Regions from separate parts of the Paenarthrobacter sp. NPDC090517 genome, predicted to be linked through region 2. Evidence: riboswitches for the same ligand, from Rfam matches in the RefSeq annotation. Region 2 holds a riboswitch; each other region holds the start of a gene.
The links. Region 2 has a riboswitch for cyclic di-AMP ahead of ACIQTW_RS15340 (C40 family peptidase). Riboswitches for the same ligand answer to the same signal wherever they lie in the genome.
Positions count from the first base shown of each region.

Region 1: it holds a riboswitch for cyclic di-AMP, as region 2 does, so the genes downstream of both, ACIQTW_RS09305 (hypothetical protein) here and ACIQTW_RS15340 (C40 family peptidase) in region 2, are expected to answer to the same signal.
Region 3: it holds a riboswitch for cyclic di-AMP, as region 2 does, so the genes downstream of both, ACIQTW_RS11385 (NlpC/P60 family protein) here and ACIQTW_RS15340 (C40 family peptidase) in region 2, are expected to answer to the same signal.

Region 1 covers NZ_JBIVXN010000002.1:94,071-97,820, forward strand. The annotation lists gene ACIQTW_RS09300 (ATP-binding protein) at 1-1,450, shown strand, start outside; cyclic di-AMP (ydaO/yuaA leader) riboswitch at 1,560-1,747, shown strand; gene ACIQTW_RS09305 (hypothetical protein) at 1,749-2,603, shown strand; gene ACIQTW_RS09310 (glycosyltransferase) at 2,774-3,610, shown strand; gene ACIQTW_RS09315 (pyridoxal phosphate-dependent decarboxylase family protein) at 3,626-3,750, opposite strand, start outside.
Region 2 covers NZ_JBIVXN010000004.1:387,292-391,041, reverse strand. The annotation lists gene ACIQTW_RS15350 (metal-dependent transcriptional regulator) at 1-579, shown strand, start outside; cyclic di-AMP (ydaO/yuaA leader) riboswitch at 764-1,005, shown strand; gene ACIQTW_RS15345 (M23 family metallopeptidase) at 1,010-1,846, shown strand; cyclic di-AMP (ydaO/yuaA leader) riboswitch at 1,985-2,154, shown strand; gene ACIQTW_RS15340 (C40 family peptidase) at 2,159-2,902, shown strand; gene ACIQTW_RS15335 (NlpC/P60 family protein) at 3,001-3,750, shown strand, end outside.
Region 3 covers NZ_JBIVXN010000002.1:551,778-555,527, forward strand. The annotation lists gene ACIQTW_RS11380 (FAD-binding protein) at 115-807, shown strand; gene ACIQTW_RS11385 (NlpC/P60 family protein) at 927-1,724, opposite strand; cyclic di-AMP (ydaO/yuaA leader) riboswitch at 1,728-1,919, opposite strand; gene ACIQTW_RS11390 (copper resistance protein CopC) at 2,070-2,702, opposite strand; gene ACIQTW_RS11395 (NCS2 family permease) at 2,817-3,750, shown strand, end outside.

The sequences.
Region 1 (3,750 bases), on a different contig from region 2:
CAACCCCTCCACTTGGCACTTGCGTACACGCTTGGTCCTGGTGGCCATGGCCCTGCTGATCGCCATTTGCGCTGCGGTGGGAGTTGTCAGCTACGCCTCCATGGACATGGTTTTCAACAGGCAGCTCGACAGGCAGTTGGAGCAGGCGTCCAGCCGCGCGAATGACTTCGGCAGGCCGCCGTCGAACTTTCCGTCATCCCCCGGCAGGCCGGACCCTTTGGAAGCGCGCGGGCAGGCGGCGGGCACGCTCAACGCGAGGATCGACGGCTCCGCTGTGCGTAGCTCGGGTTTGATCGACGCCCAAGGTAACCGCGTCTCGCTCTCAGCAGACGACGAGCAGGTCCTGGTGTCGCTCCCCACGAACAACCACCCCGTGGACCGATCACTGTCCAACGGCGATTACCGGCTGGTGGCAGTCAAGACCACCTATGGCGATGTGATCGTGACGGGCCTGCCGCTCGCGGACAAACAGAGCGCCGAAGCCTCGCTGGTGTGGACCATGGTGCTGGTCTCGCTGGGTGGCCTGGTGGTGATCGGCCTCGTGGGGACGGTCATCATCCGCCGGACCATGCGTCCGCTCGAGCAGCTCTCCGAGGTGGCCACAAAGGTTGCGCGCCTGCCTCTCGACGCCGGTGAGGTGGCACTGGCGGTGCGCGTACCGCCGTCGGCATCCCACCCTGGAACGGAAGTTGGCAGCGTCGGCCATGCCTTGAACCAGATGCTGAACAACGTTTCGAGCGCGCTGGAAGCCCGGCAGGAAAGCGAAACCAAAGTGCGCCAGTTTGTGGCCGATGCCTCGCACGAACTACGAACGCCCCTGACCGCCATCCGGGGCTACACAGAGCTGCTGAGGATGACGGAAACGTTCACCGAGGATGGCCGGAAGTCGCTGGCGCGGGTCCAAAGCCAGTCCGAACGCATGACCACCTTGGTGGAGGACCTTCTACTGCTGGCGCGGCTGGACGAGGGCAAGCCCGTGAAAGTCGAAAACGTAGACCTGACACAGCTGGTCATCGAAACGGTGAGTGACGAGAAAGTCATGGCGCCGGACCACATCTGGCAGCTCCAGCTCCCTGACGAGCCCATCACTGTGCGCGGCGATGCCACCCAACTTCACCAGGTGCTGGCCAATTTGCTGTCCAATGCCCGCAAACACACCGATCCCGGCACCACTGTGGCTACAGGTGTCATGCTCTCCGCCGATGGCAGCGCCGTGGTCACGGTGACGGACAACGGCCCCGGAATTCCTGAAGATTTCCAGGGCCGGATCTTCTCCCGGTTCGCCCGCGCTGATGTCGCAAGATCAGGAACTGAGGGCACCTCCGGACTCGGCTTGTCCATTGTGGAATCCATCGTTTCGGCGCATGGCGGTAGCGTGGAAATGACCTCGCGGCCGGGGCGCACCGAATTCGCCCTTCGATTCCCTACCGTCACCACCGAAGGCATATAACGAATCGGGCAAGGCGACTCACCGGCATCGTGATCTCTGTTACCTAAATGTGACTTCTACGGAATCCTCCTGTACCGTCGAAAGGGTGGGTCGTCCCTAGCAGGCCCACATCCGGGATGCGCCGAGCTCTGCCACTTCCCGGAGTCCGTTCTTTCTCCGAGGCAGAGACGGGGGACCCAGAGTCTCCGGGCCAGGCCACTTTTGGCCGGCCCTTGGGGTGAAGCCGCAGCATGATGCGCGGCCGGATGACCTCATCCGAACCCGACAGCTAACTCCGCAGGCGCTGAGAGGTAATCACATGTCTGAATTTAACGATCAGACGCGCCCTTCCGCGCGTCACAGCGACGAACACAACGCACCGCTCACCAAGTCGCAGTCCGTCCTCAAGAACGCAGCCCGCCAGGGTAAGTCCGGCCACCGCATGTCCGTAGTTGCCGGTGTTGTGGCAGCTGCATTGGGCGTTGCATCGCTCGGAACCGCCGCAAACGCCGCACTGACCCTCCCCGAGGCCAGCCGCGTAGCCGGAACCCAGTCCAGTGCGCAGGTCAACACCAACAAGTCGGCTGAGATCTCTGCTTCCCTGAATGCTGCCGCCGAAAAGGGCGCAGCCGACAGGGCCGCCGCGGATAAGGCCGCCGCAGACAAGGCCGCCGCCGAGAAGGTTGCCGCTGACCAGGCCGCAGCTGCGCAGGCTGCAGCCGAAAAGGCTGCCGCTGATCAGGCTGCTGCCCAGGCCGCAGCTGAGAAGGCTGCTGCTGACGCTGCTGCCAAGCAGGCCGCCGACGCCGCTGCTGCCGCTGCCGCTGCGGAAGCCGCAGCAGCTGCTGCCGCTCCCAAGGCTGTGGATGACCCTGCGGCTGCCAAGGCGTACGCACTCAGCATCCTTGGCAACTACGGTTGGGGCCCGGGCGAAATGACTGCCCTCAACACGCTGTGGGAGAAGGAATCGAACTGGAGGACCACGGCGATGAACGCTTCCAGCGGCGCCTACGGCATCGTCCAGTCCCTGCCTGCTTCCAAGATGGCCACCGTGGGTCCTGACTGGGAAACCAACTACCAGACCCAGATCAAGTGGGGCCTGAACTACATCAAGGAGCGTTACGGATCCCCGTCCGCCGCTCTGGGCTTCCACTTGGCCAACAACTGGTACTAAACCAGACTGCTTGATTGCCGCGCCCGTTGCCGCCGTTCGCACCAGTGCCCACTGGAGCGGATAGCGGGAACGGGTGCGGTTTTGCCGTTTCACAGGTGCGGCGCTTAGTTCACAGTGGGGTCACAGTTGCCGCCTATTCGGCTCATATGGAGTGAGCTGATGCTGAATGTATGACGCTCACAGATCCCAAGCCGGTGATGAATCATCAGCTGCAGCGCTCCCCCGCGGACACACGCGCCTTAGTTCCTACCCTGGACTTCATCATCCCTGTGCTCAACGACGAGACCCAGCTGGAATACAAGCTTCGCAGCCTACACAGCCACCTCGCCGGTTCCTTCCCCCACACATTCCGGATCACCGTCGCGGACAATGCCAGCACGGACAACACCTTGCGGATCGCCGAACGCCTGGCCAGGGAACTCCCCGAGCTATTGGTGGTCCACCTTGAGCAGAGGGGTCGCGGAAACTCGCTCCGCCGGGTCTGGCTTTCCTCGCCCTCACCTCTGCTTGCGTACATGGACCCCCGTCTGACCATCGACCTTTCGGCGGTGGCGCCCCTACTTGCCCCGCTGATCTCCGGGCACTCCGACCTCGCGGTCGGCACGCGACTGGCCAAGGCCTCACACGGGACATTCAGCCGCCACCGTGAGGTCATTGCACGGACCTACAACTTCCTGCTGCGCGTCATGACGGGGGCGCGCTACTCCGATGCCGAGTGCGGCTTCAAAGCCATACGTGCCGACATCGCCCAACAGTTGCTCCCCCACACCCGCGATGAAGCATGGTTCTTCGACACCGAACTGCTGATGATTGCCGAACGTTCTGCTTTGCGCATTCATGAAGTCCCGCTCGACTGGACCGACGATCCCGACCCGAGCGTCGACGTCGTACGCACAGCCTGGGCGGACCTCCGCGCAGTGGCGCGCCTGGCCCGCGAGCTGCATCACGGGACAATTCCCGTCAGTGAGTTGCGCGCCGAACTGGGCCGAGGACCTCACCGGCACTGAGCCCGCGCAGGAGCTCTACATCTCCGGCTCAGCCTCCACCGCACCCCGCACGGCGGCAAGGGAGGCCGCGACATCTCCGGCGTCCGTAGTCCAGTTGCTGACCGAGATCCGTAGGATCTCGCGTCCACGCCACGACGAAC
Region 2 (3,750 bases):
ACTGTTTCCCAGACCATTGGACGCATGGAGCGCGATGGCCTGGTGATTGTGTCCAACGACCGCCACCTGGAACTGACGGAAGTGGGTCGCAAGCGCGCCACCGAGGTCATGCGCAAGCACCGCCTTGCGGAGCGCCTGCTGGCTGACGTGATCGGCCTGGACTGGGCGTACGTGCACGATGAAGCGTGTCGCTGGGAGCATGTCATGAGTGAGCGCGTGGAGCGTCGGCTCTACGAGCTACTGGAGCACCCCACGGAATCTCCCTATGGCAATCCCATTCCGGGTCTTGAAGCGCTTGGTGGCCTTGCCAGCCAGCCCTTCCCCCGGCTTGATGTCAACCTGCTGCAGGCCATGGACGGCTACGCTACCGATTCCCGCGTGGTGGTCAGCCGCCTGGCGGAGCCCATCCAGGTGGAGCCGGAGCTTCTTACCCAGTTGGACGAAGGCGGGATCCGTCCCGGAGCGAGCGTGTCCCTGGAACGCGTCGGCGAATACATCTCGGTCCGGGTCCCTGGTATTGAAGGCGCTTTGGAACTGCCTCCTGAAGTTGCCGCGCACGTCTTCGTCTCGCTCAGCTGACCGGGCGCTGGGTCAGTACAGTGTCAAACCTCACTTTTGGGCCTTCAGCGCGCGTGTGACCTGCGGTTTTTCGGAATTGATGATAAAGGGCTGCTGCGCTCAGCCCGTTCTTGTTGATAACGAATTTATTACCGAAGGCCTTAATCCCCTATAGTTATTTACTAGCGCTGATACCAAAGCGTTACCTGATCCGGAGCCGAGCTCTGCCAGCGGATCAGGTGTGTTATCCACCACTGGCAGAGGCGGGGGAACCACAAGCGGCTGTCTAAAGAAGCAGCCTTGGGGTGAAGTCCGCAGCAGAAGTGCCCACGTATGCAAGTCCCTCTTGGGATACCTGTGTGCCGTGAGCGCCTCGTGCGGACCGGGTCTTTGTACTCTCTGACCCGAATCCGACAGCTAACTTCGCAGGCTTTTGAGAGAGGAACAGAGTTTGACATCGCAGAACGTCAGGGGCCGCCGCCGCGCGTCCGGCCCCGCTGCTGAGCTGCGGCCAGCCACCGTCGTAACGGAGATCCGGCCTCGCGACACCGAGCGTCAGGTGCGCCGCCGTAAGAGCCCGTTGCGCCAGGTTGCCGACTTCGCCGCTGCCAGCGGCGTCGGGCAGAAGGCCGGTGTTGCGCTAGCCGCCACCGGACTTGCCCTGACTGTCGGCCTGCCTGCCACAAGTCCCGTCATGGCTACCTCGGAATCAGGCCAGACTGAGTCTGCCCTTGCCGTTGCCGCACCCGCGGGCAGCCAGCCCGAGGTTTCCGCTGCTGCATCAGCCAAGATCGACTTCAGCCGCGCAGCCGTCGCTACTGCTGCCGACCCGGACGGGAAGTTGAAGCAGTTGCTCAGCGCCCAATCGGCTGACAGCATCCAGCGGGCCTCATCCGTTGGCAGCATGGCAAGCCCCCTTGACACGCTCACCACGGCATCCCCCTTCGGCTACCGCATCAGCCCCCTCACGGGTGGCGCCGGTGATTTCCACCGTGGCCAGGACTTCGTTGCCCAGTGCGGTACGGCTGTTCATGCTGCAGCCACCGGTAAGGTCACCTTCGCCGGATGGCACGAGTATGGCGGAGGCAACCGCGTGGTCGTTGACCACGGTAACGGCCTCGAGACCACGTATAACCACCTGTCGTCCTTCACCGTCAAGGTGGGACAGACCGTTAACCGTGGCGACACCGTTGCACTCAGCGGCACCACGGGCGCTTCCACTGGCTGCCACCTCCACTTTGAGGTCCAGGTCAACGGTGAAGTCGTAGACCCCATGGGTTGGCTCTAAGCCATTTGATGGTTGCCTCTCGCATTCGAGAGTCACCCCGTGACCTGAATGTGACATTCGCGTTCAACTGTTGTAGCGTACAGAGCGCATCGGCTTTTTAGGGGGTCGATGCACTTGAGTGGATTGCCTAGCTCTGCCACCGCTCAAGGTCCGTTCGCATAAATCGTCTGGCAGGGGCGGGGGAACCACTTCCGGTCTTCGAAAGAAGGCCTTGGGGTTAAGTCGCAAAAGCTTCCTTGGAAGCAGCGCGGCCGGATGACTCCCATCCGAATCCGACAGCTCACCTCGCAGGCATTGGGAGAGGCTACCTACGTGTCATCACGCACTACCCCTGCGCGCCATCGCGCCCAAACGGTTCGCACGAATCCGTTGAATACGCTTTCCAAGGCTGTTTCATCCAACGCAGGAACTGTGGGTCGTCAGGCCGCCGTCCTGGCAGCAGCCTCAGGCCTCGTCCTCACCGTCGGCTTGCCGGCACAAGCCGCAGATACCGACGTTTCCAAGTCGGAGGCCTCCAGCACCCAACAACTGGCTGTTACCGCGGTTGTCACGGCAGAGCCAACAGCTACCGTTTCCTTCGAGAGCCCCACCGTGGCTACCAAGGAAGCTCCCAAGGCAGTCCAGCGCGCCGCGCGCGTTACCGAGCGTGCAGCGGCCAGCACTGAAGAAAAAGCTGAAGCGGTCACCGCGAAGTCATCCAAGGCCAAGGATTCGGCCTCAAGCGCAGCTGCGTCCGGTCTAGCCGCCATTGCCTACACCGGCATCGGCTCTCCCTACGTTTGGGGCGGCACCACACCGAACGGTTGGGATTGCTCCGGCTTCACCCAGTGGGTCTATGCACAGGCCGGCATCAGCATCCCCCGCGTCAACGCCTGGACGGCCATGACGCCCACCAGCGCTCCTGCTCCCGGCGACCTTGTCATGCAGAACGGCGGAGCCCACGTGGGCATCTACGTCGGCAACGGCATGATGATCAGCGCCTTGAATCCCGGCCAGGGAACGCTGCTGCACTCCGTAGCGTCCACCGGCACCTCATCGTTCTACACCCTCCGCTAGAAATTATCCGGTTCGGGGTCGGCCAGCATGCCCCCAACGTTGGCCAACCCATTACCCGCGTGCATCCCAACTGCACGCGGATACGAAAAGAGAAAATCATGACCAGTGCAAACAAGCTTGCACGGCACCGCGCTGAGGCCCCCAAGACCAGCTCGCTTGCCGTCATCGCGAAGGCCGTTAGCGACAACGCCGGTGGCGTTGGCCGCCAGGCAGCAGTTATTGCCGCTGCTTCAGGCCTGGTCCTGACCAGTGGAATCGCCGCCAACGCTGCCGACACCAACGTGGACCGCGAATCGACTTCCACGTCCACCCTCGACGTGCAGTCGGTAGTCCAGGCCACCATCGCCGCGGACTCCACGGTTGCCATTTCTTACGAGCGCCCTGTGGTCACCACGGTGGAAGCCCCGGCTCCCGTGGTCGTCGAGGAAGCCCCGGCCAAGGTTGAAGCCAAGGTCGAAACCAAAAAGGCAACCGCGGCTACCGCCAACGCAGCTCCGGCAGCCAATGCAACCGTTGCCGTCAGCAACGCGACCCCCGCCCCGGCGGCTCCCGCCGCAGCCAGCGGCCTCGGTGCCGCTATCGCTGCTGCAGCTTACGCCCAGCTCGGCGTGACGCAGGACTGCACCATGCTGGTGACCAACTCCCTGGCTGCCGTGGGTATCAACTTCCACGACTGGCCCGCTGGCTACCTCTCCCTGGGCCGCACCGTGAGTGCAGCTGAAGCCCAGCCTGGTGACCTCGCCTACTACGCCAACGGCGGTTTGGCCGGACAGGCCCACATTGCGGTATACGTCGGCAACGGCCAGGCAGTTCACGGTGGATGGAACGGATCCACCACGGCACTGTTC
Region 3 (3,750 bases), on a different contig from region 2:
CGGCAAACGTGTTTCACACCACACACTCCGGCCATTTATTTGCGGCCGCTTGGGGAACTCGGACGCGATCCCACGCGATGCCGAAAGGCACACACGTCAAGGAGGAACCAAGCAGTGTCACTCACGCCTGATTCCGGCACGGAGCGCACCACCACCGTGGTCATCGGAGCCGGCCTGTCCGGCTTGGCAGTTGCCAGTGAGCTCAGCCGCTATGGCGTGGGCTCAATCGTCGTGGACGGGTTCGGCGCACTGTCCACCACAGGTCCTTCCGTCCATACAGGCATGCTTCAACGCACTGAGGTGGCCGATCCTGCGGCCATGCAGGAACGCAACGAGATCCTCCGACACCTGCGGAACTACGCCGCCAACCATCAACTGGACGTTCGCAACACCACCCGCGCCGTCCGCCTTGATTTCCTGGGTTCGGACCCCTCCCGGCAAATCGGATACGGACTGGCCGCAAGCATGACCACAGCCGGCCTGAGGACCGGACTCCACGTATCCGGCCCCCTCGAATCCACTCCACGCCAATGGGCGGTCCACACAGCGAACGGCGTCCTCCTGGCGGACCACGTAGTAGTGACGCGCTGCGCCCAAAGCCAGTTACGCCGCATGCTCGCCGAACTTGGAATAGCCGTTGGCCAAAACTTCGCGGCCGCCATGCGGGCGGTAGGGATGCACCTGGTGGGCGTTGGGGACCTTATCACCCCGTCTCCCAAGGAAGTGCTGCGGCAAGCCAAGGCAGTGGGCCAAGCCATCTCCTCCAAGGTGGCCCTACCCGCAGGTCCGGGCATCGCCCTCGCCTAGGGGCACGCCGCCTAACTTTTCCTGCTGAACATAAACAAACAGAACTTAACGCCAAAAGCCGGTGCCTTCAAAGAAATTACTCTTTGAAGGCACCGGCCTTTGAACTGAAGCGTGAGGCTTTATGCGCCAGCGCGTACGTAGGTCAGGGGACCCGTTGCGGTCAACCAGCTGATCGGGTGGATGCCCGTCTGGTTGCCGTTGATGCCACCGCTGATTGCCTGGCCGTTGCCGATGTAGATAGCAACGTGGCCGGACTGGACGATCATGTCACCGGGCTGGGGGGTGCTAACAACCTTGCCGTAGTTCATGAACTGCATGGGACCGAGGTCGCCTACCGGGATGCCTGCGGAGCCAAGGGCCTTCTCGACCATGGCGGTGCAGTCCTGGAAGACACCGATCTGTGCGTAAGCCGAGGCGACCATGGCTGCGTTGACGCCGCCAGCGGCGGGGGCAGCAGCTGCAGGAGCAGCGGCAACCGGTGCAGCGGCAACAGGAGCAGCGGCGACCGCAGCCTTAGCGGCGACGGGTGCTTTTGCAGCAGCAGTGGTGACGGCTGCCTTCTTGGCCACGGGGGCCTCAACAACGGGAGCCGGCTTTTCGATGACCGGAGCTGCTACGGAAGCAACGGCCGGACGCTCGAAGTTGACGGTAGCCGTTGCCAGAGCGGTAACAACCTTGGTGGGTGCCTCGGAAACGGTCTCAGCGACCGTTGCGGGGCTGGAGTCGCGCTGAACCGGAGCCTCAGCTGCGTGAGCAGCAATGGAGCCGGTCAAAACGAGGCCCGAGGCTGCTGCGATAACAGCTGCCTGGCGGCCAGCGCCGGAAGCGTTGCTGGCTACTGCCTTCGAGATGGAGATGAACGGATTAGGACGTACGCTGTCCGCCTTACGACGGCCGCGAAGAATGCGTGAAGACATGAAAGAGCCTCTCCCGATGCCTGCGAGGTTAGCTGTCGGATTCGGATGGGAGTCACCCGGCCACTATCCCCCGCTGTTCAGCGGAAGCTTCGTGACTTCACCCCAAGGCACGCTCGAAAGCGACCTAAATTGGGTTCCCCGTCTCTGCCGTAGGTTTGTCTGCGAACGGATTCCGGACTGCGGCAGAGCTAGGCAATCAGGCCGGAAGTGCCCGCTACGTGGAACAGGCACAGGTACTACCGTACGCGATGATTCCACCGAAGTCACATTTAAGTAACGGGAAGTGGGCTTCTGGCGTGTCGCAGTATCCGTTTCGAGATATTCGCAGGTACGTAGAAAACCGCGTTATTCCGCGGAAGTATCGCTGTCCGGGCCGTTGAAAGCGGCAAGTTTCTTCCGCGCGGTAACAGCAAGGTAAATAACGAGACCCACAGCAACAACGGCCAATCCAACAATGCTCCAAGGGAAGGGCTGCGAGGCGTCAGCGGCAGGCTCACTGTTGCCCGTCCCCGGCGCCGCTGTACCGGCCGTGGGGACAGTGGCTGACGGCGCTGATGCCGACGGCGAGGCACCCACCGGGCCAGTCGCCGTCGTCGTGCTTCCCGCGGTGGCGGTGAACGTGAAGGTGCCCTCGATGGGGTGGGAATCCGAGCTGACTACGCGCCATACCACCGTGTATTCACCAGCGGGAGCACCCTGGCGAAGCTTTTGAACAGCCTGGTTGTCGATGATTTCGACCGGACCGTCCGCCCAGTTCTCACCGGCGGCCGTCACGGTTACACCGGAACCGATCGCGAGCGGGCGGTTGTTGAACGTGATGGAGACCGACGCCGGAACTTCCGCAACGCTGGCACCATTGGCTGGCGCGGTTGACTCGGCGACGTCGTGCGCGGACGCCGGAGCCGCGGAAAACAGCAAGGCGGACGCGAAGGCAAGGGCAGCGACGACGGCGGCCAGAAGCGGGCGGATGGTACGCATGGGGCGGTTTCTCCTAGTGTTGGCTTCCTTACAGACTAGGCGAATCGTTCAGAGGGCCCACACCGGACAACATAGGATTTGAGGGCAAACTCCCCTCGATCCCCGGAGACCTTCATGCTGAAACAAGGTTCTGCAATCGACCGCTACTTCAAAATCTCCGAACGTGGGTCCACGTACTCGCGGGAAATCCGTGGCGGCTTCGCGACCTTCTTCGCCATGAGCTACATCGTGGTGCTGAACCCGCTGATCCTCTCCGGACCTGACTCGAGTGGCGCTTCGCTGGGCTTCACGGCCGTGGCAGCCACCACGGCGTTCGTTGCCGGCATCCTGACCATCCTCATGGGCGCGTGGGCCAAACACCCGTTTGCCGTGGCCACAGGCTTGGGCGTCAACGCCTTCGTGGCAGTCACGGTGGCCTCCCATCCCGGGTTGACCTGGCCGGACATGATGGGGCTCGTGGTGTTGTCGGGCGTCACTATGCTCATCCTGGTGCTGACCGGTTTCCGGACAGCCGTGTTCAAGGCAGTTCCGGAGGCCCTGAAGACGGCAATTGTTGTGGGCATCGGACTCTTTATCGCTCTCATTGGTCTGGTCAACGCCGGTTTCGTCCGCCGCATCCCTGATGCCGCCGGGACCACCGTTCCGCTGGGCTTGGGCGTGGACGGCAAGCTCATGGGCTGGCCGACACTCGTTTTCGCAGTGGGCTTGATCCTGACCATCGCACTGGTGGTCCGAAAGGTCCGTGGCGCCATCCTGATCGGCATCGTGGTCTCCACCGCGCTGGCCGCGATCCTCGAATTTACGCTGCACATCGGACCAAGCTTTGACGGAACCAACGTCAACCCCCGCGGCTGGTCCCTGGTGGCTCCCACACTCACCGAATGGGGCGCCCCTGACCTGTCCCTCATTGGCAAGGCCAACCCTTTCGGTGCATTTGAACACCTTGGCTTCATCGCTGCGGCCTTGCTGGCCTTCGTGATCCTCCTGAGCATCTTCTTCGACGCCATGGGGACGATGGTTGGGCTGGCCAACGAGGCCGGAACCGTGG